Regions from separate parts of the Arthrobacter sp. 2RAF22 genome, predicted to be linked through region 3. Evidence: riboswitches for the same ligand, from Rfam matches in the RefSeq annotation. Region 3 holds a riboswitch; each other region holds the start of a gene.
What was found. Region 3 has a riboswitch for cyclic di-AMP ahead of AB4068_RS07405 (hypothetical protein). Riboswitches for the same ligand answer to the same signal wherever they lie in the genome.

Region 1 (9,706 bases), on a different contig from region 3:
GAATCCGCGCCGCCCCTGGATTTGGGGTGGACGTGGTCAATGGTGTGCGCTGCTTTCCCGCAGTAGGCGCAACGGTGACCGTCACGGCGCAAGACGCCGCGGCGAGTGACCGCCGTGATGGTGTTGTACCTTGGCCGGATGTAGCGATTGAGCAGAATCACGGAAGGACGTCCGAGAATCTCTTGTGGCCCGACGACAGGCTCGTCGCCTTCGGCCACTACGCTCGCTTTTCCGGTGAGCACAAGGACCAGCGCCCGGCGGAAGGTTACTACCGCCAGCGGTTCATATCCAGCATTCAGAACGAGTGTGCGCATGCACGTACCTCTTCACGGCCGCACCCGTCAGGGGCGCGAGGGCCGGCTGCCCTCTGCATGTACGGGCTGTGGATCGACAACCTAAGAGTAAACACCAGAAGGCCAGATCAACGAATCCATGCGGCGGTTCCAGCGCAGTGTCGGTCAAAGTTCATGTGCCGGACACGTAAGCGCACGCTCGTTAAAACAGGACATCCCCACCGGCGGACCAGCGGGGATGTTCCAGTGAAGCTATGTAACCGGGGCTATTTAGCCACCAACGCGGATGAAGACGGGGCCGGAGCCGACATTGACGCTGTAAAGGGCGGTGGTGCCACCGTTCCAGCCGCCGTGGACTGCCATGCCGTTGCCGACGTAAACAGCGATGTGGGCCATGCCCATGCCACCGTTCTGGTAGTAGACCAGGTCTCCCGGCTGCGCTTCAGCAGCGCTGACCGTACGGCCAAGGGAGAGGTAGTCTGCCGGCCAGCCGTGGAAGTTGATGCCAACAGCGGCCAGGGAGTTCGAGGCCAGGGCAGTGCAGTCCTGGGCAACGCCAAGCTGAGCGTAAGCTGCGGCAGCAATCGCTGCGCCCTTGCCGCTGGCAACCTTCGTGGCGGGCGAAACAGCAGCGGTCACAGAAAGCGTCGAGGAGCCGGTAGCGGCACCCGTGGCAGCCTGCGAAGCCGGAGCGGCTTCCTGGGTGGCAACCGGAGCTGCGACAACCGGAGCAGCTTCGGTGGAAACCACCGGGCGTTCGTACTTGATGGCGACGGAGGAGTCGGCCGAAATGCTGGCTTGGGCGATGGACTGGACTTCCAGGGCGGAGGTCGAAGTGGACTCGCGGGGAACGTTGGTTTCTGCAGCGTTGGCTGCGATACCGCTAGTGAGCACCAGACCGGAAGCAGCTGCGATAACGGCTGCCTGACGGCCTACGCCACCGGCGTTGCTGCCGACAGTCTTAGCGATAACGGCAAGCGAGTTGGTCTTGGTGACCGCGGCACGGTGGCGCGCAACAGTAGAGCGTGAAGACACGTTAAGAGGCCTCTCCCTATGCCCGCGAGGTAAGCTGTCGGATTCGGATGGGAGTCATCCGGCCACACTCCTCCCTCTCGGAAGTCGTGCGACTTAACCCCAAGGCCATCGGTGAAGATGACCAAAAGTGGGTCCCCCGCCTCTGCCAGACGATGTTTTGCGAACGGAACCTCGGGCAGTGGCAGAGCTAGGCAATCCACCCGAGTGCATCAACTCTCTAAAAGTTGATGCGAGTTAGACGGTACATGAGTTTTGGCTGAATGTCACATTCAGGTCACGGAGCGTGACAAGCATGCGAGAGACTTCCATCGGATTGGCTACAGCCAGCCCAGGGGGTCAACGACGTCGCCGTTGACCATGACTTCAAAGTGGAGGTGGCAGCCCGTGGAGGCGCCCGTAGTGCCGCTCAATGCGATGACATCGCCTCGGCCAACCGTTTGGCCCACCTGGACGTTGAACGACGACAAATGGTTGTACGTGGTTTCCAGGCCGTTGCCATGGTCCACCACAATGCGGTTTCCGCCGCCATACGGATGCCAGCCGGCGAAGGTGACCTTGCCGGCCGCGGCAGCATGGACCTGGGTGCCGCACTGGGCCACGAAGTCCTGGCCGCGGTGGAACTCCCCCAAACCGCCCGTGATGGGATTCACGCGGTAGCCGAAAGGCGAGGCCGTGGTCAGGGTGTCCAGGGGCGCCCCCAGGGTGCCCTTGGAGGACGAGGTCTTGATGGTGCCGACGGACTGTGCGCTCAAGAGCTGCTTGAGCTTGCTGTCCGGATCCGCAGTGGTTGACACTGCGGCACGGCTGAAGTCGATCGTGGCGCTTGCCGCGGCAGGAATCTCGGGCTGGGTGCCCACAGCCGAGGCGGCCTGGCTTGAATCCGCCGTGGCCGTCATGGCGCCGGTGCCCGGCATAGCGACTGTCAGGATGAGGCCCGTCGTGGCGAGGGCCACTCCGGCCTTCTGTCCCGCTCCGCTCGCGGCGGCGAATTCGGCCATCTGCCGCAAAGGACCCTTGCGGCGGCGAAGTTCGCGATGGGGATCGCGCGGCCGCTCGTGCTCGACGGCGCTTGTGCCCCGCAGCTCAGCAGTAGGACCGGACGCGCGCCTGCGGCCCCTGGTGTTCTGCGTGGTCAAGGTTTTCCTCTCTGGCAAGCCTGCGAAGTTAGCTGTCGGATTCGGGCCAGAGAGATCGTGGACCCGGTCCGCGCGAAGGGCACGAAACGCAAGGTACCCGGAGGGGCCTTGCGTTGTTTGCACTTCCGCTACGGACTTCACCCCAAGGCCGTCTTTCGACAGCCGATGGTGGTTCCTCCGTTTCTGCCAGTGAATGGACTAATCCACCTGATCCGCTGGCAGAACTCGGCTTCGGATCAGGTAACGCTTTGGTATCGGCGCCAGTATTTAACTATAGGGGATTAAGCCCCACGGTAATAATTTCGTTATCTTTGCGGGCGACCCCGCCGGGCCGGCTAGGCGACCGTGACAAACACGTGCGAGGCAACCTCAGGCGGCAGCTCCAGCGCGCCCTCGATATTAGGCACGCGAACGGAGATGTACTCCCCCACGCGCTCCAGGGACACCCTGGCGCCCGGGCGGATTCCGCCCTCGTCCAGCTGGACCAGAAGTTCCGGTTCCACCTGGATCGGTTCAGCCAGCCGGCTGACGGTGACCCGGTTTTCAGGTGAATATTCGTTCATCGCGTCAAGAAGGTTGACCACGCCATCCGTAAAGGCGTGGGACGCGGCTCCACCCAGCGCTTCGAGTCCGGGAATGGGGTTGCCATAGGGCGATTCCGTGGGGTGGTCCAGCAATTCATAGAGCCGTCGTTCCACGCGCTCACTCATGACATGCTCCCAACGGCACGCTTCATCGTGCACGTAGGCCCAGTCCAGTCCAATGACATCTGCCAGGAGCCGTTCGGCGAGCCGGTGCTTGCGCATGACCTCGGTGGCGCGTTTCCGGCCCGTTTCAGTCAGCTCAAGGTGCCGGTCGTTGGACACAATCACCAGGCCGTCGCGCTCCATCCGCCCGATCGTCTGGGAAACGGTGGGGCCGGAGTGCCGCAAGCGCTCGGCGATGCGGGCGCGAAGAGCCACGATGTTCTCTTCTTCAAGCTCCAAAATGGTCCGAAGATACATCTCAGTGGTATCGATCAGATCCGTCATCCAGCTCAGCTCCTCGAGCGCAGTATCTTGCGTATTTTCGCCAGCTCCAAGCTTAGCTTATTTGGAATTACTCCGGATAATTCCGGCGCTTGTCCACCGCCCGGTCCGCCGTCCTCTCCTGAGCCGGCGGAACGATGGGTTTCCACGTGGCGGACTATGACACCTTCGGTTCTGCCCCCGCCTGCGGTGTCAGGCAGAATTGGGGAGTCGAAGGGGCAGCTTGCCACCTGCCACGACCCATCTAGGCCGCTACTTCACCATTGGAGCATCCCGTGAGCGACAACAGCATCACCATCCCCGCCGATTTGCTGCCCAAGGACGGCCGCTTCGGCGCCGGGCCCTCCAAGGTCCGCCCGGAGCAGATCGAGGCCCTCTCCGCCGCCTCGACAACGATCCTCGGCACCTCCCACCGCCAAGCACCCGTCAAGAACCTGGTGGGCTCCGTCCGCGAGGGACTTAGCCAGTTCTTCCGTGCGCCCGAGGGCTACGAGGTGATCCTCGGCGTCGGAGGCTCCACCGCGTTCTGGGACGTCGCCAGCTTCGGCCTGGTCGAGAAGAAGGCCCAGCACCTCTCTTTCGGTGAGTTCGGTTCCAAGTTCGCTTCGGCGACCAACAAGGCACCGTTCCTTGAAGCTTCCTCCATCATCACGTCCGAGCCTGGTACCCGGCCGGTTTCCCAGGCCGAAGCAGGCGTGGACGTATACGCGTGGCCACAGAACGAAACCTCGACGGGTGTCGCCGCTCCGGTCAAGCGGGTTCAAGGCAGCGACGACGGCGCCTTGGTCCTGGTGGATGCGACGTCCGCAGCCGGCGGCCTGGATGTTGATGTTGCCGAAGCCGACGTCTACTACTTCGCCCCGCAAAAGAACTTTGCGTCCGACGGAGGCCTGTGGCTCGGCCTCTTCTCCCCCGCCGCCTTGGAGCGCGCCGCCCGTATCAAGGCAAGCGGCCGCTGGATCCCCGATTTCCTCGACCTGCAGACGGCCATCGACAACTCGAAGCTCAACCAGACCTACAACACGCCGTCCCTGTCCACCTTGGTGACATTGGATGCCCAGGTCCAGTGGCTCAACAAGAACGGTGGCCTGGATTTCGCTTCCGGACGCACCGCGGACTCCGCAAGCCGTATCTACAGCTGGGCAGAGGCTTCCGAGTACGCCACCCCGTTCGTGGCAAAGGCCGAGGACCGCTCCAACGTCATTGCCACGATCGATTTCGATGACTCGATCGACGCCGCGGCCATCGCCAAGGTGCTCCGCGCCAACGGGATCGTGGACACGGAGCCCTACCGCAAGCTGGGCCGCAACCAGCTGCGCATCGCTACCTTCGTTGCCATCGAGCCGGACGACGTCTCCGCATTGCTCGCCAGCATCGACTTCGTGGTGGGCGAACTGAAGAAGTAAGGGCCTGCCGCATTCCCGCGGTCAAGGCTGGTCAGCGTCGTCCGGGTGGGGATCCCGGGCGGCGCTGTCCCTTTTAACGGCGTCCCTATTAGCTGGACCCGCGCTTTGGGACTCAATCCGGAAGAACCGCATCCCGCCGGCGCTGCGGTCGAAGCGGAGCCGCAGCTGGCGCGCGCGGATGATCCACACGATGCCGACGACGGCGGTACTGGCGCCCGCGGCAGCGGCCACTCCCACTGCCCACCGGGGTCCGGCGACGTTGGACACCCAGCCGACGAACGGTGCACCGATGGGCGTTCCACCCATGAAAATGGCCATGTAGAGTGCCATGACCCTGCCGCGCATGACGGGTTCCGTGGTGGACTGCACGTAGCCGTTGGCGCTCGTGATCATGGTCAGGGCAAACAGTCCGCAGGGAATCAATGCCAAGGCGAACATGGTGTAGTTCGGCGCCAGGGCGGCCAGTCCGCTCGCGAGGCCGAACCCGCCCGCCGCCGCGAAGATGAGCCGCATGCGTGGCCTCCCTCGCCGGGCGGAAAGCAATGCTCCTGCGACGGAGCCGATCGCCATGACCGAGTTGAGCAGCCCGAATGCCCCCGCGTCCATGCCGAACTCCGTGCCGACCATGGCCGCGATGAAGAGGACGAAGTTCAGTCCGAACGTGCCCATGATGAAGATCGCGACGAGGACAACCACAATGTCCGGGCGGTTGCGGACGTAGCGAAGCCCTTCACGGATGCGTCCCTTGCCTGCGGCGGCCCGGGGTTGGACGCGCAAGGAGGAAAGCGGAATGGCCCGGATCGCGCCAAGCATCGCGAGGAAGGTCAGGGTATTGATCATGAATACCCAGCCCGGCCCCACGGCCACCGTCAACACGCCGGCCACCGCGGGACCGATCATGCGGGCGACGTTGAAGGATGCGCTGTTCAACGCGACAGCGTTGGAAAGATAGTCGTCCTTGACCAGCTCGGACACGAACGTCTGGCGGACGGGGGCGTCAAGTGCCGAGACGACGCCAAGCAAGAGCGCGAACACGTAGACATGCCACAACTGGGCCGCACCGCTTAGGACCAGGAGTCCCAAGCCCGTGCTCAGGACCGCCATGGCCGATTGCGTCATGACGAGGAGCCTGCGCCGGCTGTAGCGGTCGGCAAGCAGTCCGGCCCACGGCGCCAGGAAAAGCTGTGGACCCAGTTGGAGGGCCAAGGTCACGCCCATCGCACCGGCATCGTGGTTGCTCAGATGGGCGAAGACCAGCCAGTCCTGGGCAGTCCGTTGCATCCACGTGCCGATATTGGAAACGAGCGCACCGATGAACCAAATGCGGTAGTTAAGGACACCGAGCGATTTGAAGGTGGACATCAGTTGCCACCTTCACGAAATTCACTCGCCGGGTCCGCCAAGGGCTAGTCAGCCTCGATGTCGTCGGGGTCGTCGCTCTCTTGTTCGTCACCCGGGGCGGCGACGTCCTCACGGGAAGGGTCGCCGTCGTCGTCCGCGTCAACGGGGACGCCGGCTTCCTCCGCCTCCTCGGCCGCGGTAGCCTCGTCCTCCGGACGGACGCGCTTTGCCCAAGGCACCCATTCAGGAGCGAGGATGGAGTCCTCGGACGGCAGCAAGCCAAGCTCGCTGACGGTGACCACTTTGGAGCGCGAGTTGCGGGTCACGACGGCGTACCACTGCCATCCGCCGTACCCGGCCAGCCGCGATTCGAACAGGTGCGTGACGACGCGTTCGCCTTCCGAGCGCGCGGCAATATGCGGCCCGATTTCTGCCGGCTTGGCAATGGTCTCCACCGCATTGCGGGCGACGTCGACGGCGGCCGCAAGGAAAGCGTCCGGCTTGCCGACGCGCCACACAGGAATGCCGGTGCGGGGTTTCGCCGTTGATGTCATGGCAGGTTTAGGCTTCCAGCTCGTCGGCAACCTTGCGCAGGGCTGCTGCGATGGCTTTGCCCTTGGCGCCTTCAGGGTACTTGCCGGCGGACAACGTGCCGGAGAGGTTGTCCAGTACAGATACGAGATCCTGGACTACCGGAGCGAGCTCGCGGGCGTTCATGCGCTTGGCCTTGGCGATGGAAGGCAACTTGTCCAGGACCCGGAGGCCCAGCGCCTGGGCGCCCCGGCGACCGTCGGCGACGCCGAACTCAACCCGGGTTCCTGCCTTGAGATCCGCAACGCCTTCGGGCAGTGCGGATTTGGGCAGAAACACTTCCTGGCCGTCCTCTGCTGCGAGGAATCCGAAGCCTTTTTCCTTGTCATACCACTTGACCTTGCCGGTGGGCACGTAATCAACCTTCTTCGTTCTTACTTGCGAGACACAGCCGGCACGCCACCGCATCCGCAGGAGACTGCGGGAATAGGGGTGACTGCCTGGACCATGTTGGTCTATTGCTTCAAGGTTATCCTGCCCGGCCACCGATTCGCGCTTTGAGACCCCCGCAGGCAGGTCCCGCCGCCTTTTGCCCGCGGCCAGGCTGCACCCTTGCCTGGAACAGGGGATGCCGCCCGGGACTGTTAGCGTTGCTTCCATGATTCCCCACGACTTCCGCCGCCCGCTCACGATCGTTGCCGCCGTCGTCGCAGTCCTGTCCCTGGCTTCCGTAGCCGCCGTCATGGGGATCGCTTTCGCCAACGGAGTGGCACCGGTGTGGGTCACGTCCACCGCTCTCTACGGGCTGCCGCTCGCCTTTATTTTGATGGCCGCGCTGGTGGTGGACGCTGTGTGGGCGCGGCGTCGGCAATGAGCAGCCGGAAAGCCCGACGGCGGACCCGGCTGGCTGTAACGTTGAATTGATGTCCCTTATTCGCGCGCTCAGCAAGGAACTGGAAGCGCGCAGCGATGATTCGCTGCGGGCCCTGTTTGCCGCGCGGCCGGACCTCATCTCCCCGGTGGTCCCGGACTTCGCTGCGCTCGCGGCGCGGGCAAGCGCCCGCGTCAGCGTGCAGCGCGCCTTGGAACGGCTCAACAAACCGGAGATGCAGGTACTGGAGACACTCCACCTATGCACCAACACGGACACGGGCCACAGCGTGTCGGCGGCGGGACTCAAGAAGTGCATCAATGGCGCCACCCTTGCCGCGCTCGAGCCGATCCTGAACAAGCTCCAGGAACTCGCCCTCATCCACCGGGCCGATCCGCCGGCCACGGTCCACAATCCGGGGCGGCAGCGGTTCTACTTGCCGGTGGGCAGCCTCAAGGACGTCATCGGCATCTATCCGGCCGGTTTGGGCCGCAGCTACACCGAGTTGGTTCGGCTGCAACCGGCCTTCGCCCAGCGCGTGGTGCATCTCGTTGCCGAACTCCACCAGAGCGGCGCCGATATCCTGGCCGCCACGACGCCCATGGATGCTGCGTTGGCGCTGCAACGCTGGACCTCGACGCCGGAGAACCTTCAGCACATCCTGTCCGAGGCACCCGTACGGACGCGTCCCCTTTTGAACAAGTTCGGCAGTTGGGCCATGGGGGCCGTTCCCCAGGCCCAGCGCAAGGCTTCCGTGCTCCATGAAGGCCGCGACGTCGGTCCCGTGGACTGGCTCCTGGCCCGCGGTCTGCTTGTCCCCTTGGACGCCGGCCACGTTGAGCTCCCGCACAGCGTGGGCCTGTCCCTGCGCGGCGGCGCAATCGTGGACCACTTCACCTTGAAGCCTCCCGTTCCTGAACTGGGCCAGACGAGTGCCGCGTTGCGCCGGAACGCCGCCATGGGTGCCATCGCAGAAGCGCTCCGGTTGGTGGGTGAACTCCTCTACGCGGTCCGCGAGCAGCCCGTGGTCACCCTGCGCAGCGGAGGGGTGGGCGTGCGCGAGCTCAAACGCCTTGCCGACAGCCTCCGCCTGGGCTTGTCCGAGACCGCCCTGATCCTCGAGCTCAGTGCCTTGTCAGGATTGCTGCGGCTCGATGTGGACAGTTCCACCTGGGTGCAGCCGCCATCGCTGGAATGGCTCACGCTCCCCCGCCAGGAACAGTGGCTCTGGCTGGTCAACGCCTGGCTCGCGAGCGAGCGCGCACCCTCCCTTGTGGGCCAAACCCTTCCCGGGCCCGCCACCACGGCACCGCGATCCGGCTCTCCGGCAACCCCCATCAATGCCCTGTCCGCAGAGGCCCAACGCCCTGACGCTCCGCTGGTCCGCAAACGGATCCTGGAGATCCTCGAAGAGCTCACCCTCGAGGTGGAAGCACCGGACGGCAAAGCTCCAGTGCTGAACGCCGAGGCCGTCATGGAACGCGCGGAATGGTCCCAGCCCCGGATGTCGCGGCGGTTCAGCTCCCTTGTCCGCGGGATCCTGCACGAAGCCGAACTCCTAGGGCTCATGGGCTCCGGCGCCCTGACCCAGCTTGGTTCGGCGATCGCCACCGAACAGCCCGAGTTGGCCCTCAGCATCCTCGGCGAACATCTGCCCGCCGCCGTCAACCACGTCCTGCTCCAAGCGGACCTGACCGCCGTCGCGCCGGGGTACCTGGCACCTGAACTGAGCGAAAAACTGCTCTTGATCGCCGACGCCGAAGGCCAGGGCCCGGCCACGATCTTCCGCTTCTCCGGAGATTCGATCCGGCGCGCGCTGGACGCCGGCCAGGACGCCGAAACCATCCTCGCGTTCCTGCGCACCCACTCTGCCACTGACGTTCCGCAGCCGCTCCGCTACTTGATCAAGGACATTGCCTCGAGGCACGGCCGGCTGCGGGTCGCGAGCAGCCCCAGTTTCATCCAAAGTGACGACGAGGCCGCCATCGCCGAGCTCGTCCGCGAGCCCGGGGCCGCAAGCCTGGGGCTTGTCCGGATCGCCCCCACGGTACTGACCTCCAGCGCG
Region 2 (9,706 bases), on a different contig from region 3:
CAGCAGGGCGTGGCGGTGGCGCTCGTGCCACGGCTCGGTAGGCCCGAGCTCCCCGCTGGAGTGGTGGCGGTGCCCGTGGTCAATCCGATGCAGCAACGCCAAGTGGGAATCGTGTACCGGAAGACTATGATGGCAAGCCCCAGCATCCGCCACGTGGTGTGCTTGCTGCAGGATGTGGCGGCCGGCCTCGAGGTGGGCTAGCTGGGACCATCCGCGCGAGCGGGCGGCAGATGCCCTCTGGCCGCGCAAAAAAGGGCATTAGCTGCCAGTTCGCGCGAGGGAGCTACTTCTTTGGGCGCGGAACTGCGAAGTGGGTCAGCCGGGCATCCTGCCCATCGAGTTCAGCCCACGGCTTTTCAAGTTCCATGACTGTCATGGCGCTCGTGGGGTAGCGCGTTGCGGCGTCCATGTAGGCGTCATGGTCCGAGTCGCGGGAAGCCAAGTGCATCGCGAGGTCCTGCACGCCGGGCATGTGCGAAAAGATCATGAGAGTGGTGACGGTTTCCGGCACATGGTTGATGACGGTCAACATGCGTTGCGCGGAGGCGGCGTACAGGCCGTCCTCGAGTTTCGGCGTCGGGGCCTTGTCCCCCAGCTCGCTGCACACCCACGTGCAGGTCTGCCGGGTCCGGAGCGCGGACGAACACAGGATGAAATCCGGAATCACGTGGTGCTTAAGGAGCCATTTCCCGGCAAGAGGGGCTTCCTTGTGGCCGCGTTCGGCAAGGGGTCGCTCATGATCCGGCACACCAAGGGGCCAGTCCGACTTCGCATGCCGCATGATCACCAGCCGCTTGATGTGATGCTCGCTCATCCCCCCACCCTATCGCCGCGGAGGCACATGCTCACTGGTCCTGAGCGCAGGAATGCGGCCGCCTGGTTCGCGCGGGCGCTGTCGCGTGAGCGGGACATCCCGAAAGCGCCGTTGTTGCGTGAGGGACGAGCGCAGGCGCCGAGGGATCGTCCCGCGGAAGCGAAAGCGCCCGCCCCCAAAGAACGGAGCGGGCGCTTTGAGCGCGTGGGGACTAGATCGAGTATTCCGGAGCGGCCCAGACGATAACCTCGGGGTGCTCGTAGAAACGGTAGCCCTGGCCGCGCACGGTGCGGACCGTGTTTGCCAGGCGGCCGAGCTTGGAGCGTAGGCGCCGGATGTGGACGTCGATGGTGCGCTCGTTGGGGACCTCTTCGGCGTTGCGCCACAGGCCCTCGAGGAGTTCGTCGCGGCCCACGGTGCGGGTGCCGTTCTCGACGAGGTAGTTGAGGAGCTCGAATTCCTTGAACGTGAGGTTCAGGGAATCGCCGTCGAGGTGCACCTCACGACGGGCGAGGTCGATCAAGACGCCGGACGGGCGGGCTTCCTGTGCAGGCTGCGGGCGGAGCGCCTCGGAGCGCTGGCGGTTGCCAACGGTGGGGTCACCGAAAGTCGAACGGACGACGTCGAGCGCGGAACCGGGCGCGCTGGCCGGGGCTACTGCGACGGCGGCATAGCTCTCGGCGCCGGAAACGAGGGACTGGGCGTAGGCCCGGATTTCCTGGGCCAACTTGGCAATGGACGTTCCGGCGGCCGCGGCCGTGTCCTCGTCAATGCCCATGTAGAGCACGAAACCGCGGGCCACATTGTCATTAGCAACGGGACGGATAGAGCGGTCCGCTGGAGCCAAGACCGGCGTGGGCGCAGTCATCGGCGAGGCCTCGTTGGCGGGAACAGCGCGGAGCTGGCCGTAGGAGTTGGGGTTATAGCCCTGGGGGACGTAGCCGGGTGCCTGGCTGCCACCCTGTGGTGCGGGCTGGGCGTAGGCCGGGCGGTTGCCGAAGCCGGGACGCAGGCCGGCGTTCGACGCGGCCTTATTGGCGTTACGGACGGAGATGTGGACGTATCCGGATGCAACTGACATGGAGTGCTTACCTCAAAGTGAATAGCCGTCATCGCGGCTTCGAATGCTGGTCTGGTCCCCGCAATGAGATGGGGAGGGGCGCCCGACGCTGGGCAGGGGGCGAATGCCTGAAACTTGTTGGGGTCTTAAGTTAGGCATGCATTCGACAACAGCTCATCGAAGTACCAGCGGGTGCGCTGGGCTCGATCGCTGCGGCTGCAGATGCTGTTGAGTTCTTGTTCACATTTGAAGTGTGCAACGTAACAAAGGGAACTTGCAAGTAACAAAGGGCCGGACCGTCCACATTTTGAGACGAATCGGACTATTGTGCCGCACATCACAATTCACACATGTCCAAATGTGACCCATTCTCGTTCGTCACACTGGCTATTCTTGGCGCAATATTCGAATAAAATTTGATGGATTTGCCGTTTTCTGAATCTCAAGCCACGTCACGCGCTTGCCTTTGAATCTCGAGATATGAAACAACCCTTGTCCAATCCTGGATCGGCATCTCGTGAAAATTCTTTGGCAAATCGTCTGCTAGGACCCCCGCAATGGCCCTAGCCTCACGCCGCGCTCGCACTGGATGTCGTTTTGAAGGCCCGTAACGACATCAGCTCCGTGGGCCCACGCCGCTAGGGTTCCCTGGCCGTGGGGCCACGCCGGCGAGGGTCCCTGCCTGAGCTTGCGAAGGCCGGGACCCGGTGGGGACTTGCGAGGCGAGGGTGGCGGTGGGGACTTGCGAGGCGAGGGTGGCGGTGGGGACTAGTTGGTGGTGCCGGTTCCTTGGGTACTTGATGTGGTGGCAGTAACGATCTGGATGGACTGGGCCGTGTACTTGTCCGATTCCTTGAGCGCAGTGACCCTCACGCTTGATCCGGATTTCACATCGGCGAGGGTCAGGGTGGTGCCGCCGCTTCCGCTTCCACGTTGCCGCAGGCCTTCAGCTACCACGACGTCCGTTCCCAGCGCATAGGTTTTCGTGAACCCGTCCTCGCTCTTGACGGTCATGGAGCTCGCCGAGATGTCAGTGACCGTACCCAACTGGCCCGCCATGGTGACATAGCTGCCGTTCTGGAGGACCACATATTCCGAGTGGACCGCGGCGTTCAGGCCGCCCATGCCGACGCCGAGCCCGCCAGGGCCTGCGTTCGTGCCGCCCGGGCCACCGAATCCGCCCTGGCCGTTCTCCCGGTCCCAGGTCCCTGCGCGTTGGTGGTATCCGCAGCCGTGGTCCCGTTGCCGGCGGCATATGCACCGGCTCCTGCCGCTGCCGCGACCACCACCGCGACGCCGCCAACAATGAGCCCCTTCTTCAGGCTCCAGTTCTTGAAAAACGAAGGTCGGGGCTGTCCGGCGTTGTATTGCTGCGGAGCACCCCACCCAGCGGCCGGCTGCTGGTTCGCCGGCGGCTGCGGAGCACCCCACCCGGCGGCAGGCGGCTGATTCGCCGGCGGCTGCGGAGCACCCCACCCTGCGGCCGGCTGCCCGGCACCAGCCTGCGCAGAATCATCAAGGGGGCGGATCACCGGCTGCGGGTGTCCGTTCTCCGGCTCGGAACCAGGTACGGAGGGGTTGTTTTGCTGATCCATGGTGTTCTCCATCGAAATCGAGACTGTTTGGTCGTGATTGTTCTTGTCCCAAACAGCGTCAGCCGCTTTGCTGTGCGTTGGCTGTGTCGAACTGAAGGCTTCCCTGTGACCTGCAGAACCGCCACAACCTCCGGACAGGTGGCTAGGCTGGGACTCACAGGGTGCTCACAGCAACGGCAAAGCACTGGCAAACCGGCAGATTGGAGAGTTGTCCCATGGCATCCTCGCACTCCATGACCAACAACCTTCCGCAACTCAGCCACCCGGACGGTTCCCCCATCCGTGCCCTTGTGGTTGACGACGAACCCAGCCTCGCCGAGCTCATGAGCATGGGCCTCCGCATGGCGGGCTGGTCGGTGGCGGTGGCGGGCGACGGTCCCGCCGCGGTAAAGCTCGCCAAGGACTTCCGACCGGACGTCCTGGTGCTGGATGTGATGCTTCCAGGGTTCGACGGCGTCGAGCTGCTCGGCAGGATCCGCGCCTTTGCGCCGGAGGTGCCTGCGCTCTTCCTCACCGCCAAGGACGACGTACAGGACCGCATCGTCGGGTTGGCCGCCGGCGGCGACGATTATGTCACCAAGCCCTTCAGCATGGAGGAAGTCCTGTTGCGCCTGCACCGTTTGGTCCAACGCTCGGGGGTGGCCGCGATGGACACCGCCGAGCTGGTGGTGGGCGACTTGACCCTGAACGTCGACACGCGTGAAGTTACCCGCGGCGGCGAGGACATCCCGCTCACGGCGACCCAGTTCGAGCTCCTGCGCTACCTCATGGAGAACCCCAAGCGCGTGGTCAGCAAGGCCCAGATCCTGGACCGCGTGTGGGACTACGATTTCGGCGGCCAAGCCAACATCGTGGAGCTTTACATCTCATACCTGCGCAAGAAGATCGAGGCCAACCACCCGCCCATGATCCACACGGTGCGCGGAGCAGGCTACGTCATCAAGCCTGCCGAATAGCCGGGGCGCCGAATGTCCGCACTCTCGGGTATCCCCCGCCAGACCGACCATAGCTGGTTCAATCCTTCAACCTGGCACTTGCGCACGCGCTTGATCCTTCTCTCCATGGCACTCCTTGTGGCCATCTGCGGTGCAGTCGGGGTGGTCAGCTATGCCTCCATGGATGTGTTCCTCACGAAGCAGCTCGATCAGCAATTGATGCAGGCCTCCCATGGCCGCCCGCCGCAAGGCAACCCTGGCGGCCGTCCGGACCCGCTGGACCCCCGCGGCCAGAGCATCGGCACGCTCAATGCACGCATCCTTGCAGGCCAGGTGAGCAGCGATGCCGGCTTCTTGTCCTCCGATGCCACACGTGCGCCGTTGTCGCCCAGCGACGCCCGAATCCTGTCGGCGCTCCCGTCCGATGGCCGCCCGGTTGATCGCACGCTGTCCACTGGCGGCTACCGGCTGGTGGCCACCGAAACTCCTTACGGCGATGTTGTCATCACAGGTCTCCCGCTCGCCTCGAAAGAGGACACCGAGGCCTCCCTCGTCTGGACCATGGTGCTGGTCTCCTTGGGCGGACTGGTCCTGATCGGGCTGGCCGGAACCGTGCTGATCCGCCGCACCATGCGGCCGTTGGAGCAACTCTCCGACGTCGCCACCAAGGTGTCGAAACTTCCACTCGACGCCGGCGAGGTGGCCCTCGCGGTGCGTGTTCCGGCGTCGGCGGCCCATCCGAGCACCGAAGTGGGAAGCGTCGGCCATGCTTTGAACCTGATGCTGGACAACGTCTCGAGCGCCCTCGAGGCCCGCCAGCAAAGCGAAACCAAGGTGCGCCAATTCGTCGCGGATGCGTCGCACGAACTACGCACTCCGCTGACCGCCATCCGCGGCTACACCGAACTCTTGCGCATGACCGAGACGTTCACCGAAGACGGGCGCAAGTCGCTGGGCCGGGTGCAGAGCCAGTCCGAACGCATGACCACCCTCGTGGAGGACCTCCTTCTCTTGGCCCGGTTGGACGAAGGGAAGGCCCCGGAATTCACCGATGTGGACCTCACGCAGTTGGTGATCGAGACCGTCAGCGACGAGAAAGTCATGGCTCCCGAGCACATCTGGCAACTCAAGCTCCCGGATGAGCCCCTCACGGTCCGCGGCGACACCACCCAACTCCACCAGGTTTTGGCGAATCTGCTCTCCAACGCCCGCAAGCACACCGAGGCGGGAACCACCGTGGTCACGGGCGTGATGCGCTCCGCCGATGGCAGCGCCGTGGTGACCGTGACCGACAACGGCCCGGGCATCCCGCCTGAATTCCAGGGCAGGATCTTCTCCCGCTTTGCCCGTGCCGACGCCGCCCGGTCCGGCTCCGAGGGCACCTCCGGCCTCGGCTTGTCCATTGTGGAATCCATCGTTCAGGCGCACGGCGGCACGGTCGAAGTGGCGTCGCGGCCTGGCCGGACGGAGTTCGCGGTGCGGCTCCCGGCGCTCAGGACTGCCCCGGCCTGACGGGCGAACCAGAAGAGTACGACGCCGGTGCCCGGCGCGCGCAAGTCGACGCACCGGCGTCGTGATCTCCGTTACCTAAATGTGACTTAAGCTGGATCCTCCTGTACCGTCGAATAGGTGCGCTGGATCATTCCGGCCACCGCCGGGTAGGCGCCGAGCTCTGCCACTCCCCGGTGCCCAACAGTCCAGGCAGAGACGGGGGACCCAGGTCTCCGGGCAAGCGCTCATGTTGAGCCAGCCCTAGGGGTGAAGCCGTGCCGCCACGTTCCGCTGTGGCCACGGCCGGATGACCTCATCCGAATCCGACAGCTAACTCCGCAGGCGTCGAGAGGCAATCACCATGTCTGATTCCAAGGATCAGTCGCGCCCTGTTGCGCGCCACCGCGGCGAACCTGCCCGGAGAAACAAGTCACGTTCCACGCTGAGGCGAGCCGCCTCGAACCTCGGCACCGGCCAGCGCATGGCAGTTGTTGCCGGCGTCGTTGCCGTGTTCCTCGGCGCAGGCGCTGCCACCCAGGCCGCCGGACAAGCCATCAACGCCCAGGACATGAGCCGCACGTCCGAATCCCGCACGGTGGATCACTCAGCCACGCCTTCGGCCACCGCCACGCCGTCGGCGAGCGCAAGCGCGAGCCCCAAGCCGAGCGCTGCGTCGACGCCAAGCCAGGCAGCCGCGCCCGCTCCGGCCGCCGTCGCGCCCCAGGCTGCCGCACCGGCCGCACCCGCTGCACCCCCTGCTCCAGCGGCACCGGCTGCACCCGTCGCCGTCGATGATCCCTCCGGCGCCCAGGCCTACGCCGCAAGCATCCTTCCCTCCTACGGTTGGGGCCAGGGCGAAATGTCGGCCCTGATCACCTTGTGGAACAAGGAATCGGATTGGCGCACCACTGCCACCAACGCCTCCAGTGGCGCTTACGGCATTGGGCAGTCGCTGCCGGCCGAAAAGATGGCGTCCGAAGGCGCCGACTGGCAGACCAACTACCAGACGCAAATCCGCTGGGGCCTGAACTACATCAAGGAACGCTACGGATCGCCGTCCGCGGCATGGTCCTTCCACTTGGCCCACAACTGGTACTAAGCCAAGAGCCACCCACAAAGTACGTCGAGGTCCGTCCCTTCCGGGGCGGGCCTCTCCGTTCTTGGCCAGGCAAGTGATGCGCCACGCTGGTCACACATCCACAGCCACGTCACAGGTTCCGCCTAAAGCCTTCATATTCGGCAACGGCACTCTGGATACATGACGCTCATCGAATCCACCTCCGGAACCCTGAAGGACCCCGCGGTGGTGCCGCCGGGCCTTCCCATCCAACCCAGCACTCCCATCCAGCGCGGCACGGGGCGGCGCGCCCCCGTGGACACCCACGCCGCCATCCCCGTCCTCGACGTCACCATCCCCGTCTTCAACGAGGAACGCGATCTCGAAGAGTGCCTGCGCAGGCTTCACGGCCACTTGCGCGAATCCTTCCCGCATGGCTTCCGCATCACCGTGGCGGACAACGCGAGCACGGACGGCACGTTGAAAATCGCGGAGCGCGTAGCCCGGGAACTGCCCGAGCTCGCGGTTGTCCACCTTGACGAGAAGGGACGCGGCAACGCCCTTCGCAAGGTGTGGCTTGCATCGCCGTCGCCCGTTCTGGCTTACATGGACGTTGACCTTTCCACTGACCTCGCCGCACTGGCGCCCCTTTTGGCGCCGCTGATCTCCGGCCATTCGGACCTCGCCATCGGCACCCGACTGACCCGTAACTCGCGGGTCGTCCGCGGCCCCAAACGCGAGTTCATTTCGCGCAGCTACAACTTGATGCTGCACTCGTTCATGGGTGCCCGCTTCAGCGATGCCCAGTGCGGCTTCAAAGCGATCCGGGCAGACGTCGCCCAGCAGATCCTCCCGCACACCATGGATAACTCGTGGTTCTTCGACACCGAACTCCTGGTCCTCGCCGAACGCTGCGGCCTCCGGGTCCACGAAGTTCCCGTCGACTGGATCGACGATCCCAATTCCAGCGTCGACGTGGTGCGGACCGCCCTGGCCGACATGCGCGGCATGGTCCGGCTTACCCGGGATCTCGTCTCTGGACGCATCCCGATTCCGGAACTGCGGGCGGCACTTGCACGCGGGCCTCTCCCGGCGTCGTCCCGCACTGCCGAGCAGAGCCCGCGAAGCAGCCTATTCGGGCAATTGGTCCGGTTCGCCGCGATCGGGGCTGCGTCCACCCTCGCCTATGTGCTCATCTTCCTGTTCTGCCGCGGCATCATGGACCCGCAGCTGGCGAACTTCCTGGCGCTGCTCGTCACGGCCATCGCCAACACCGGCGCCAACCGTCGCTTCACCTTCGGCATCCAGGGCGGCAATCCCGTTCGGCACCACTTCGAGGGGTTGATCGTCTTCGGGATCGGTCTCGCACTCACCTCCGGGGCCCTCGCCCTGGTGCACAGTACGACGACGCCGGACCGCTGGGGCGAGCTCCTCACCGTGGTCGCAGCGAACCTCGCCGCCACGGCAGTCCGCTTCCTGTTGTTCCGCCTTTGGGTCTTTCGGCAGCCTGCGGCGCCGTCGGCTGAACCCACGACACAAGCCAAAACGCGCACAGAAACGGCAGCATCATGACCTCCACGATTACTCCCGCAAGCACAGGACCCGCCGCCGGAAATGCTGACGCCGGCCCCGCCGTCGGGATTGCCGACGCACCGCGCCACTCGGCAGGCCCATCAACCCCGGACGCCAAGCCCCGCTGGACCCGATACGCCTTTGGTCGGCAGCCCCGTTGGGTACGGCCGTCCGCCGCCGGGCTCCTCGTAGCCACCGCGTTCCTGTATCTCTGGAACCTCGCGGCCACCGGCTACGGAAACTCCTTCTACGCAGCGGCCATTCAAGCCGGCACCAAGGACTGGACGGCGCTTCTGTTCGGTTCGCTCGACGCCGGCAACGCCATCACCGTGGACAAGCCTCCGGCCTCCTTGTGGATCCCTGCTTTGGCGGGCCGGATCTTCGGCTTCTCTCCCCTGAGCATGCTGGTTCCCGAGGCGCTGATGGGCGTGGCCGCCGTTGGATTCCTTTACTTGACGGTCAAGCGGGTTTCCGGACCAGGCGCTGGCTTGTTGGCCGGTGGGGCATTGGCACTGACCCCGGTGGCGGCGCTCATGTTCCGCTTCAACAATCCCGACGCCATGCTGACTCTCTGCCTGGTCCTGGCGGCGTACTTCACTACCCGCGCCATCGAACGGGCGGGCTGGAAGTGGCTCGCCGCTGCCGGCGCTGTAGTGGGCCTCGCGTTCCTGAGCAAGATGCTGCAGGGTTTCCTGATTGTTCCAGGCCTGGGACTCGCGTACCTCTGGGCCGCCCCGACCCCGTTGCGGCGGAGGCTGCTGCACCTGCTCGGCGCGCTGGCCGGAATCGCAGTAGTAGCCGGCAGTTATGTCGCCCTCTTCCAGCTGACCCCGGCATCGGCACGGCCTTACATGGCGGGTTCGCAAACCAACAGCTTCCTCGAGCTGACCTTTGGCTACAACGGGCTGTCCCGCATCACGGGTTCGGGCGAAGGCACGCCCGGCGGAGGCGGAGCGGGCGCCCCTGCTGGAGGCAATCTCGGTGGCCTCGGCGCCTTCGGCGGAGGCGGTGGCGGCAACGCCGGATTCGGTGGCGCTGCCGGGATCACCCGCATGTTTGGCACGAGCTTCGGCGCTGAGGTCTCCTGGCTTCTCCCTGCTGCACTGATTCTGCTGGCGGCCGGCCTGTGGTTCACCCGCCGGGAAGCGCGGGCTTCCCGCACCCGTGCCGCGCTCATCCTGT
Region 3 (9,706 bases):
GAGCGAGCGTCGGGCCGAAATGCCCTAAAAGTGAGCGAGCGTCGGTGGGGACCACGACGGCGGGGTGCCGCTTCCCGTGGAAGCCGCACCCCGCCGTCGTGATCGCTAAGCCGCCCCGGTGAGGGGCGGAGAGGAAACTATGCCGAGACCAGGTTGTGCCAATCGGCGACGAGGGGCAGGTTGTGCGCCTCGGAAACCGAGCGGTGCGTGACCTTGCCTGCCGCGATGTTGAGGCCGGCCGCCAGTGCGGGGTCGCGGTCGAATGCAGCCCTGACGCCCAGGTTGGCCAGTGACACCGCGTAGCGCAGGGTGACGTTGGTCAGGGCGTAAGTGGAAGTGTTCGGAACGGCGCCCGGCATGTTGGCGACGCAGTAGAAGATCGTGTTGTGGACCTTGTACGTGGGTTCCTGGTGCGTGGTGGGGTGCGTGTCCTCGAAGCAGCCGCCCTGGTCCACTGCGATGTCCACCAGCACGGAGCCGGGCTTCATGCGGGAAACCAGCTCGTTGGTGACCAGCTTGGGGGCCTTGGCGCCCGGGATCAGCACGGAACCGATGACGAGGTCGGCGTCGACCACGGACTTCTCGATCTCGTATGCGTTGGAGGCGACCGTCTTCAGGCGGCCCTGGTAGAGGGCGTCCAGTTCGCGGAGGCGGTTGATGTTGATGTCCAGGATGGTGACGTCGGCGCCCAGGCCCAAGGCCATGGCGGCGGCGTTGGTACCGGCAACACCGGCGCCGAGGACAACAACCTTGGCCGGGCGGACGCCGGGTACGCCGCCCAGCAGCACACCCTTGCCACCGGCCGGAGCCATGAGGGAGGAAGCGCCGACGACGACCGACAGGCGGCCGGCAACCTCGGACATGGGTGCCAACAGAGGCAGCGCGCGGCCGTCCTGGACGGTTTCGTAGGCGATGGCCGTGACGCCGGAGTTGATGAGTTCCTGGGTCAGCTCGGCCTCGGCGGCCAAGTGCAGGTAGGTGAAGAGGATCAGGCCCTTGCGGAAGCGGTGGTACTCGGCCTTGATCGGTTCCTTGACCTTCATGACCATGTCAGCGCGTGCCCAGACGTCGTCGGCCTCGGCCACGATCTCAGCGCCGGCAACCGAGTATTCCTCGTCCGTGATACCGGAGCCCAGGCCTGCGCCCCGTTCCACCAGAACGGTGTGGCCGTGGGTGCGGAACTCGTGAACGCCCGCGGCCGTGATGGCAACGCGGAATTCGTTGTTCTTGATCTCTTTGGGGACACCGATGATCATTTTGGGCTCCATCTTCGAAAGGCTTCAACGGCCTTTTTCTCTGCGGGGGACTGTGCTTCCAGAATAAATCCGCTGTGAGCCAGCCGACAGGAAAGGCGATCGTCACGGTTGCCGACTTCCCCGGAATTCCGCGGTTTTTGCCGCCCTCGACTCGACATTTGTCGATATTGAGGGCGTCAGGTGTCGCCTGATGTTCGTGGGGCAAAGTAGTGTTTTCTCCATGCAGCAAGACGTGGAGAAAATCGTCGAGGACGTAGCACTCAAGTTGGGCCGTGGCCTCTCCTTGGAAGACCTTGACGGCGTGCTGCTCGCCTACAGTTCCAACCAGTCCCACGCCGACCGTGTGCGCGTGAATTTCCTCCTGAGCAAGCGTGTCCCGGTGGACGTCAGCGCCTGGCAGCTCTCGCACGGCATCGCAACCGCGGTGCGTCCCGTCGTCGTACCCGCCAATGAAGAACTCGGGATGGTCGGGCGGGTTTGCGTCCCGTTGCTGGTGCGCGGATTCCGTGTGGGATACCTCTGGGTCCAGCAGGACCTTGACGAGCAGACCGCGACGGCGATACTCGCCGAATTGCCTGGTGTCCGGGACGAGTTGGACCTCCTCGCGGGGTTGCTGCTCGATTCCAATACGGCGGAATCGGAGTTCCGGCGCCGCCGTGAGCAGGAATTCCTCGCTGCATGCCAAGGCGAGTCCAACGCGGTGGCGGCCGTGGCGGGATGGAAGGAGATCCAAGGCAGGGGACCGTGGCAGCTGGTTACCGTGCTCGATGCTGCGGACAGTGGCGGTGTCTCTGATCCGATCGCGGCGACCCTGACACACCGTTCCGCCGCACTGCAGGCCACTATCGGGGTCGATTCCGTGCTTTTCAGCGCCGGGACTGAGACGCACTCGGTCCTGTTGTTCCGCGAAACGGGCGGACGGGCAGAGCATGCCCAGGTCCTGGTCCACTATCAGCTGGAACTCGCCAAGCGCGCCGGCCGAAAAGTGGACCGCGTCATTCTTGGCATCAGCGAGCCGTTTGCGGCTATTCGCCAACTGGGCCGGGCGTACCGGCAGTCGAAGCTCGCGGCCCAGGCTGCCGCCGTCGATCCTCCGCTCGGCGAGCTCGTGGACAGCCGCTCGGCCGGGATCTATCAGTTGTTCGAACGGCTACAGGCGCCCGGGGGGTGGGACGATTCGGGTTCCGTGCACTTCCAGGAGATCGAGGACGCCGACCGCAACGGCGAGCTGCTGCCCGTGCTCGAACTGCTTTACGACAGCGACGGCTCCGTTCAGGATGTGGCCTCGAAGCTCCACCTGCACCGCAGCAGCATCTACAACCGACTGGCCAGGGTCCGCCAGCTTATCGGAGCGGATCCGCTGAATGGCGCCACCCGGCTCGAACTCCACGCAACGCTCAAGGCGCGCCGCTGGGCTGGCCGACCGCGGATTTGAAGCGCAGGTACCGGAAACCGCGCTGGCCTACTTGTTGAACTGCCTCAACTGAAGGCTGCAGCGCCAGCGGTCCGGGCGGTGCTGAATCATCTGCGTCCAGGTGTTCCGGCAGCATCGTCCGTGCCACTCGACGGCAAATGCTCGATGCCCTCCCATCCTCACTGCAGTGCCTTGGTTGCTGCGTCCAGAATCGACCCAAGATCGACGCCCGGTTGGGTAGGCGGTGGCGTCGGTGTGGGGCTGGCCGGGGTCCGTGGCTTCCAAGAACCTGTGGGTGCGGGAGTCGGAGACGCTGGATCCGTCGGATCCGGTGTCGGGGTTGGGCTAGCGGGTCCGGTCGGACCGGGGCTGGGAGCCGGCGCAGGCTGGGCCGGAACCGGGGTGGAAGGAACAGGCGCCGGGGTGAGGCTTGGGGGCAGCGCTGACGGGAGGGCAGGAACCTGAACGGAGATCGATGGTGCAGGGACGCTCGACGATTCGACAGCTACCGGTCCTTGCGGCGAATGCTGCGCCGGGTCCCCGGCCTGGCCGGACTTGGCGCTCGGGGTAGCTGCCGAAGGTGATTCCGCAGCGCTGGGGGAGGTGCTTGGCGTCGTGGAAGGAGCGCTGGATTGCGTGGAGTCCTGGCTGTCTGCGCTGGCAGCGTTCTGGGCACGGGATTCCTGGCCGAAGAAGGGCAACTCGAGGGCTTGTCCCAGGGAGCCGGCGGCCAACAAGATGCCTAGGGCACCTGTCACCACTGCCATTCGGTTGCTCATCGTCCGGACGGCGGCGGCCTTCTTGAGGACGGCGTGTGGTTCACGGCTGAAGGAGGAACCGGTAAGGGGCGCCAGACCGGCGCCGGCGCGGGTTGCCGCGGGAAGTGCCGTTGTGGCTGCGTTCTCGGTTTTGGCCGACTCTGCTGTCGCGCGAGCCAAGGTCGCAGCAGACACCGTCGGTATGGCCGCGGTGGCCGGCTCAGCTGTCGCAGGAGCCGCGGTCTCGGCAGCGACAGTCGGTATGGCCGCGGTGGCAGGTTCTGCCGCCGCGGCAGGCACTGTTTCAATGGCCGCAGTTTCGCTGGCTTCTGAGGCCCGCTTCCGTTCGGCCGCCCGGGCGGCCGCGCGCGTGGTGGGTGCCGCCGTCGTCGGGGTTGCGGCGGTGGTGGGTGCCGCCGTCGAACTCAAAGGTTCGGAAGCCGGCGCAGCGATGAACGGTTCGCTGTCTGTGGCCCGACGACGTCCGGTTGGTTTGGTGCTCTCGCCCGCCACTTGGGCACGGCGAGGCTGATCCATGGTTGGGGACATGGTGATTGCCTCTCAACGCCTTCGAGGTTAGCTGTCGGGTTCGGACGAGGCCGTCCGGCCGCGCGTGGCGGCTTCACCCCAAGGGCCTGAAGTGGGCCCGGAGACTCTGGGTCCCCCGTCTCTGCCGCGGGTCTGGCGGATTCCGGGTTGCGGCAGAGCTCGGCGTCAACCCGGAAGCGGCCCGGTTGGGGACTGGGTCGCCCCTCGACGTTACAACAGCCGGCATGCAAAGTCACATTTGAATAACGGGCGCGGTGACCCGTTTTTGCCCGGCCTGGCCGGCGATGAGTCCCGCGACGTGTTCGGCGTCGCGGCCGACCCCGCCCACGAGCCCGGAGGTCAATCCGTATTGGAAGGGCATGCCCACAAAGAACAGTCCTGGGAGTTGTTCTACGGCGCCCCGGAGGGTGAGCGGCCAGCCGTCCTCATCCGTGGGAAGTCCTTGGATCCAGCCAAAGTCCGGTTGGTAACCAGTAGCCCAGATGACCGTGGACACCGGTATCGCGTGGCCTTCATCGGTCAGGGGTTGGCCATCGCGCGTGCCCTTCAGGCGTGGTAGGCGGGTGACTCCCGCGGCGTCGAGCTCTCGCGTTGAGGTCCGGATCAGTGGCGCGCCATGCTGGGTGAACCCGAGCGCGACCTTGCGGCCGACAGGGGTGGATCTGTTCAGCACCTTGTGGATGAAGAGCCACCAAAGCCCGCCGGCGTATCGCGTCACGGGGCCTGGAATGTGGAACGGAGGGTTTCCTGCGATGTAGGTGCGGTGCGTGGGTGCGAGCTCCAGGGCGATTTCGACGCCGGAGGTGCCGGAGCCGACCACCAGGACATCTCCGGGCGGAATTGAGTCCGGGTTGGAGTATTCCGCTCCGTGCAGTTGGTGGATGCCTGGATCGAGATCCCTGGCGAACGCCGGGACCCGTGGCTGTGTATTCGGGCCCGTGGCAACAACAACGTTTCTCGCCAGGATCGACCCGGCGCTGGACTGCACCCGGAACCGGCCGTCCTCCCGCTCGATGCCGACGACGCGGGCGCCATGGCGTACCGGGAGTTCCCAGTTCGTGGCGTAATTCTCGAGGTATTCGGCCATGGCGTCTTTGCCGGGAAAGGTCCCCCGGGCGGCTGGAAACGGCAGGCCGGGAAGGGAATCGTGCTGCGCCGGGGTGAAGAGACGCAAGGAATCCCATCGGCTCCGCCACACGTCGCCGACGCGGGCCTGCGAGTCCAGGATGAGGAAATCTTGCCGGTGTTTCTTCAGGTGGTATCCGGTGGCGAGGCCCGCCTGCCCGGCGCCCACAATTACCGTGTTCACTGCCTCATTGCTGTCCATCGCGAAGCCTCCTGAGGTGTCCGAGGTCATTAGAATAGCATTCCAGTCACTGGAATGCTATTCTTTTTTCGTGGAAATCCGGCACAATGACAGGCGCTTAGCTCAAGCTGTCGCAACCAAAGCTGCCGTGGTGGAGGCCGCCCGTCAGCTGTTTCTGAGCAAAGGGTATGTGGCCACCACTATCGGGGCCGTTGCCGAGCAAGCAGGTGTGGCCGTCCAGACCATCTACAACTCCGTGGGCAACAAGGCTGCGCTGCTCTCCGCCGTGGTTGACGCGACGGCGGCGGGTCCGGATGCTCCTCGCGCCGTGCCGGAGACCATGCGCGAGCGGACTGCCGCAGCCGCCGACGCCGGAGCGGTCCTGGCGCTGTTGGCCGACTGGTTTGCCGAGGTGAATCCGCGGAGCACCCAATTGTTCACCGTCATGCGGCAGGCCTCCGCCGTCGACGCCGAAGCCGCAAAAGTGGAGCGGGACCGGGCCGAAGCCCGGCTACGGAACTATGCGGAAGCTGCGGCCGCGCTCAGGCGGCGCGGGGCACTGAGCTCCGGCATGAGCGACGAGCAAGCCGCTGCCGTGATCTGGTCGGTGGGTCATCCGGACACCTACCGGTCACTCGTGCTGGACTTCGCCTGGGGATTGGACCGCTACCGGGATTGGGTCCACGCTGCGCTCAAGGCGGCCCTTGCGTAGCTTTTCTACTTGTTGCTTTCCTCTTCCGCCGCGGCCGTCTTCTTCTGGGTTTCCAGCCACGCCATGATGTCCGCGAGCCTGATGCGCCGATGCGTGCCGCGGTATTCCACCGGGATTTCGCCACGGTCAGTCATGTTCCGCAGGTAGGTGTGCGAGATTCCCGCGAGTTCGGCCGCCCTCGACGTCGTGAGCATTTCCTCGACGCTGCTCACGGTCACAGCTTCACCTCGGCCCAGCCTGCCAAGGAGGTCGACGACGGCGTCCCTCGCCTCATCCGGCAGCCGGTGGACCGTGCCATCCACGAAGACGGTGATGTCGTTGCTGTCCTGGAGTGAGCGCGCCAGGTTGCGGGCGTCGTCCGCGGGCAAGCCAGGCGTCACGCGGGGAGCTATCAATGCCATGGCAGAAGCCTAGCCGCGCTCAAGGCTGTGCGGTTACGCCGCCGTGTTAGATTCACGCCTATGGTCAACTACCCCGCCAATCCGGATCCCGCGCTCGCCGTGGCCGCGGCAATCGATCTACTGGTGCGGCAAGGCTATGACGCGACCTCCGTGGACGACCTTGCCGATGCAGCAGGGATCAGCCGGAGCACGTTTTTCCGCAAGTTCGGCTCCAAAGAAGACATTGTTTTCGCTGATCACGACCGTATTCTGGCGCGGGTCCAGGAGCTCCTTGCGCGGACGACGGCGGATCCGTTGCGTGCCGTCGTGGATGCCGCGCTCTTGGTTTTTGGCCACCATGTGGGCAACCGGAAAACCTCCCTCGCCCGCTACGACCTTCTGCATCAAGTGCCGGCCCTTCGTGATCGTGAACTTGTCATGACGCATCGCTATCAACGGGCTTTCCGGAATCATCTTCTTTCCGCGTTGCCCGAGGGCGAAAGCCGCGAGGTCACGGCCGTGGCCTTTGCCGCTTCGGTGGTTGCTGTGCACAACAGCGTCCTGCGCCAATGGCTGCGGGCGGTTTCTGCTGGCGAACGCGAGGCGGATGCGGAGCGCGTCACGGGCGCGGAGCGCGACGGGCGGGAAGCTGAAGCCGGGGAGTTGGCCACCAGGCTCGGGCGTGAATTGGGCGCGTTGGCGGACACGTTCGCCCGTGTTTCAACCGGCGAGGCGGGTAGCGACGCAGCCGGTGCTGCGTCCGCGCAAGGCGGCCGACCCGCCGTCGTGGTTGCTGTCCTCGATCCGGCAGCGGGTACGGAAGAGATCATTCAAGCGGTTCGGGACGCGCTGGCTTAGTTCGATCCAGCAGAGTCCATGGTTGGAACTGAGTTCCTTGACATGAAACTGAGTGTCAGCGCATGCTGGGAGTCGTAGATCGCAACCCCGAGCGAGGATCCCCCATGACGACGATGTCCAACAGCGCTTCCGAGGAACTGGATGCCATATTCCCGGTCGGCGCAGCTTTTCCGGCTGGCACCATGGAGCCCGAGTATGTCCTGAACGAATCCCTGGACCCGGACCCGGCCTCCGTCTTCAAGGACGTTAGCCGCGAAGACCGCGCCTACTGGGACCGCGCGCGGACCTTTGTCCAGGACGACGTGCTCCCGGTCATCGCGGGGTACTGGGAGCGCGCGGAGTATCCGCTCCATCTGGTGAAGCGCCTGGGTGAACTTGATCTGCTGCGCGACGGAATCAACGTCGACGGGTTCCCGGCCATGAGCAAAACCGCCGCCGGACTGGTCACCATGGAACTGAGCCGCGGGGACGGCTCCATCGGCACGGTGGTCGCTGTCCAGGGCGGCTTGGCTTTGCGGTCCGTGGCGGAATGCGGTTCCCCAGAGCAGCAGGACCGTTGGCTTCCCGTGCTTTCCCGCGCCGAGGAATATGGCGCTTTCGCCTTGACCGAGCCCGCGCACGGTTCCGATTCGGTGGGACTCGAGACGACTGCGACCGCCGTCGATGGCGGCTATGTGCTCAACGGTGAAAAGAAATGGATCGGCAACGGCTCAATCGGCGGGCTGACCGTCGTCTGGGCCCGTGGCGACGACGGGCAGGTTCACGGATACCTCGTCCCCCAGGATTCCCCCGGGTACTCCGCCACGACCATTGAAGGCAAGCTGTCACTCAGGGCAATCTGGCAGGCACACATCCGCCTTGAGGATGTCTTCGTCCCGGCGGAAAACGCGCTCCCGGGTGCCCGGAGTTTCAAGGACACAGCCCGGGTGCTCTTGGCGACCCGGCTGGGAGTGGCCTGGTCCGCCGTCGGGCACGCCACTGCCTGTTACGAAACCGCGGTGCAGTACGCGGCCCAACGCCGGCAGTTCGGCCGCCCACTGGCCGCTTCGCAGATTGTGCAGGAGCGACTTGCCCGGATGCATTCGGAGCTCGCCACCATGCAGCTCATGGTCATGCAGATGACCAAGCTGGACGATGAGGGCGTGCTGACTCCCGCGCAGGCGGCGCTCGCGAAGTTCACCTGCACTCGCACTGCCCGCAGCATCGCCTCGAACGCGCGCGACTTGCTCGGTGGCAACGGGATCTTGTTGGCCAACCGCGTGGCCCGGCACTTCGCCGACATAGAGGGCATCCATACCTATGAAGGCACAGAGACTGTCCAAGCGTTGATCATCGGACGCTCGATCACGGGTATCTCCGCCTTCGCCTAAGGCGGTATCCCCCGCCCCCGGCGCGGCCCCCCAGACGCTCGCTCAGATATGAGCGCAATCGACGTAACGCTCGCTCGCTAATCAACGGTGAGCGAGCGTCTGGCGGGAAGCCACCGTATGTGAGCGAGCGTTTCAGGGGAGGCCACCATATGTGAGCGAGCGTTTGACCGGAAGCCACTGTATGTGAGCGAGCGTCTGGCGGGAGGCGCCTACTCCGCGTCGAGGTCCGTTTCCAACAGTGTCACCAGGGAATCGAGGGCAGCGTCGGCGCCGTCGCCCTCGGCCCGAAGCACGACGACGTCGCCCTTCGCCGCGCCGAGCGTCATGAGCGATAGGATGCTGGCGGCGTCGAGCGCGTCATCGTCAGGCGAACCGGCCATCGCGATGGTCACTTCGACCGGGGATTCCCCTGCGGCTTCGGCGAAGATCGCCGCCGGACGGGCGTGCAGTCCGGAGCGGCTGGCGATGGTGGCGGTGCGTTCGGGCATGGTTTCTCCTTGTGTTCAGGTGGGGCAGTACAGCTGGGCTCAGAGCCCGAGTTCTTCGAGGATCGGCAGTTTGGCGCGGACCCAGGCTTTCGCGTCAAGCGCATCGGGTGCGCTGAGCGCCAGCCGGGCCAGCTCTTGCGCTTGTTCCAGCGTCACCGTTTTGAGCACGGTTCCGACGGCGGCCAGCGAGCGGGCGGTCATGGAGAGCGTGGACACGCCCAGGCCAACGAGCACGACGGCGAGGGCCGGGTCCGCGGCAGCCTCACCGCAGACACCAACCGGTTTGCCGTGGCCCTCTTCCGCCGAGCCTGCCACCGTCAGCTGAACGAGGCGCAGGACGGCGGGCTGCCACGGGGTGTTGAGTTCGGCGAGGGGGCCGAGTTGCCGGTCGGCGGCCATGGCGTACTGGGTGAGGTCGTTGGTGCCGAGGGACGCGAAGCCCACGTGTCGGAGGACCGACGCCGAGGTCAATGCCGCGGAGGGAACTTCCACCATCACGCCGGGCGTCTTGATTCCCGCGGCATCGCACATCGACGCGAAATGGGCGGCCTCGGCGGCGGTCGAGATCATGGGTGCCATGACCCACACCTCGGCTTCTGTTTCGTCGGCAGCGAT

Region 1: another riboswitch for cyclic di-AMP. It lies ahead of AB4068_RS04335 (M23 family metallopeptidase); the one in region 3 lies ahead of AB4068_RS07405 (hypothetical protein).
Region 2: another riboswitch for cyclic di-AMP. It lies ahead of AB4068_RS11460 (hypothetical protein); the one in region 3 lies ahead of AB4068_RS07405 (hypothetical protein).

What each region holds. Positions count from the first base shown of each region.
Region 1 is NZ_JBFRGL010000002.1:179,737-189,442, reverse strand. Features, by position in the region: gene AB4068_RS04345 (HNH endonuclease) at 1-314, opposite strand, end outside; gene AB4068_RS04340 (NlpC/P60 family protein) at 564-1,328, opposite strand; cyclic di-AMP (ydaO/yuaA leader) riboswitch at 1,334-1,500, opposite strand; gene AB4068_RS04335 (M23 family metallopeptidase) at 1,646-2,464, opposite strand; cyclic di-AMP (ydaO/yuaA leader) riboswitch at 2,467-2,674, opposite strand; gene AB4068_RS04330 (metal-dependent transcriptional regulator) at 2,800-3,495, opposite strand; gene serC (phosphoserine transaminase) at 3,768-4,898, shown strand; gene AB4068_RS04320 (MFS transporter) at 4,920-6,260, opposite strand; gene AB4068_RS04315 (DUF3027 domain-containing protein) at 6,305-6,793, opposite strand; gene AB4068_RS04310 (cold-shock protein) at 6,801-7,184, opposite strand; gene AB4068_RS04305 (hypothetical protein) at 7,429-7,644, shown strand; gene AB4068_RS04300 (helicase-associated domain-containing protein) at 7,694-9,706, shown strand, end outside.
Region 2 is NZ_JBFRGL010000013.1:46,353-56,058, reverse strand. Features, by position in the region: gene AB4068_RS11495 (LysR family transcriptional regulator) at 1-201, shown strand, start outside; gene AB4068_RS11490 (SixA phosphatase family protein) at 284-814, opposite strand; gene AB4068_RS11485 (winged helix-turn-helix domain-containing protein) at 1,026-1,895, opposite strand; gene AB4068_RS11480 (hypothetical protein) at 2,643-2,999, opposite strand; gene AB4068_RS11475 (hypothetical protein) at 2,987-3,469, opposite strand; gene AB4068_RS11470 (response regulator transcription factor) at 3,685-4,425, shown strand; gene AB4068_RS11465 (sensor histidine kinase) at 4,438-5,916, shown strand; cyclic di-AMP (ydaO/yuaA leader) riboswitch at 6,081-6,254, shown strand; gene AB4068_RS11460 (hypothetical protein) at 6,257-6,994, shown strand; gene AB4068_RS11455 (glycosyltransferase) at 7,154-8,524, shown strand; gene AB4068_RS11450 (glycosyltransferase family 39 protein) at 8,521-9,706, shown strand, end outside.
Region 3 is NZ_JBFRGL010000006.1:101,892-111,597, forward strand. Features, by position in the region: gene ald (alanine dehydrogenase) at 138-1,256, opposite strand; gene AB4068_RS07400 (PucR family transcriptional regulator) at 1,477-2,691, shown strand; gene AB4068_RS07405 (hypothetical protein) at 2,850-3,965, opposite strand; cyclic di-AMP (ydaO/yuaA leader) riboswitch at 3,980-4,125, opposite strand; gene AB4068_RS07410 (flavin-containing monooxygenase) at 4,210-5,334, opposite strand; gene AB4068_RS07415 (TetR/AcrR family transcriptional regulator) at 5,375-5,995, shown strand; gene AB4068_RS07420 (helix-turn-helix domain-containing protein) at 6,001-6,396, opposite strand; gene AB4068_RS07425 (TetR/AcrR family transcriptional regulator) at 6,457-7,233, shown strand; gene AB4068_RS07430 (acyl-CoA dehydrogenase family protein) at 7,347-8,603, shown strand; gene AB4068_RS07435 (HPr family phosphocarrier protein) at 8,813-9,091, opposite strand; gene ptsP (phosphoenolpyruvate--protein phosphotransferase) at 9,131-9,706, opposite strand, start outside.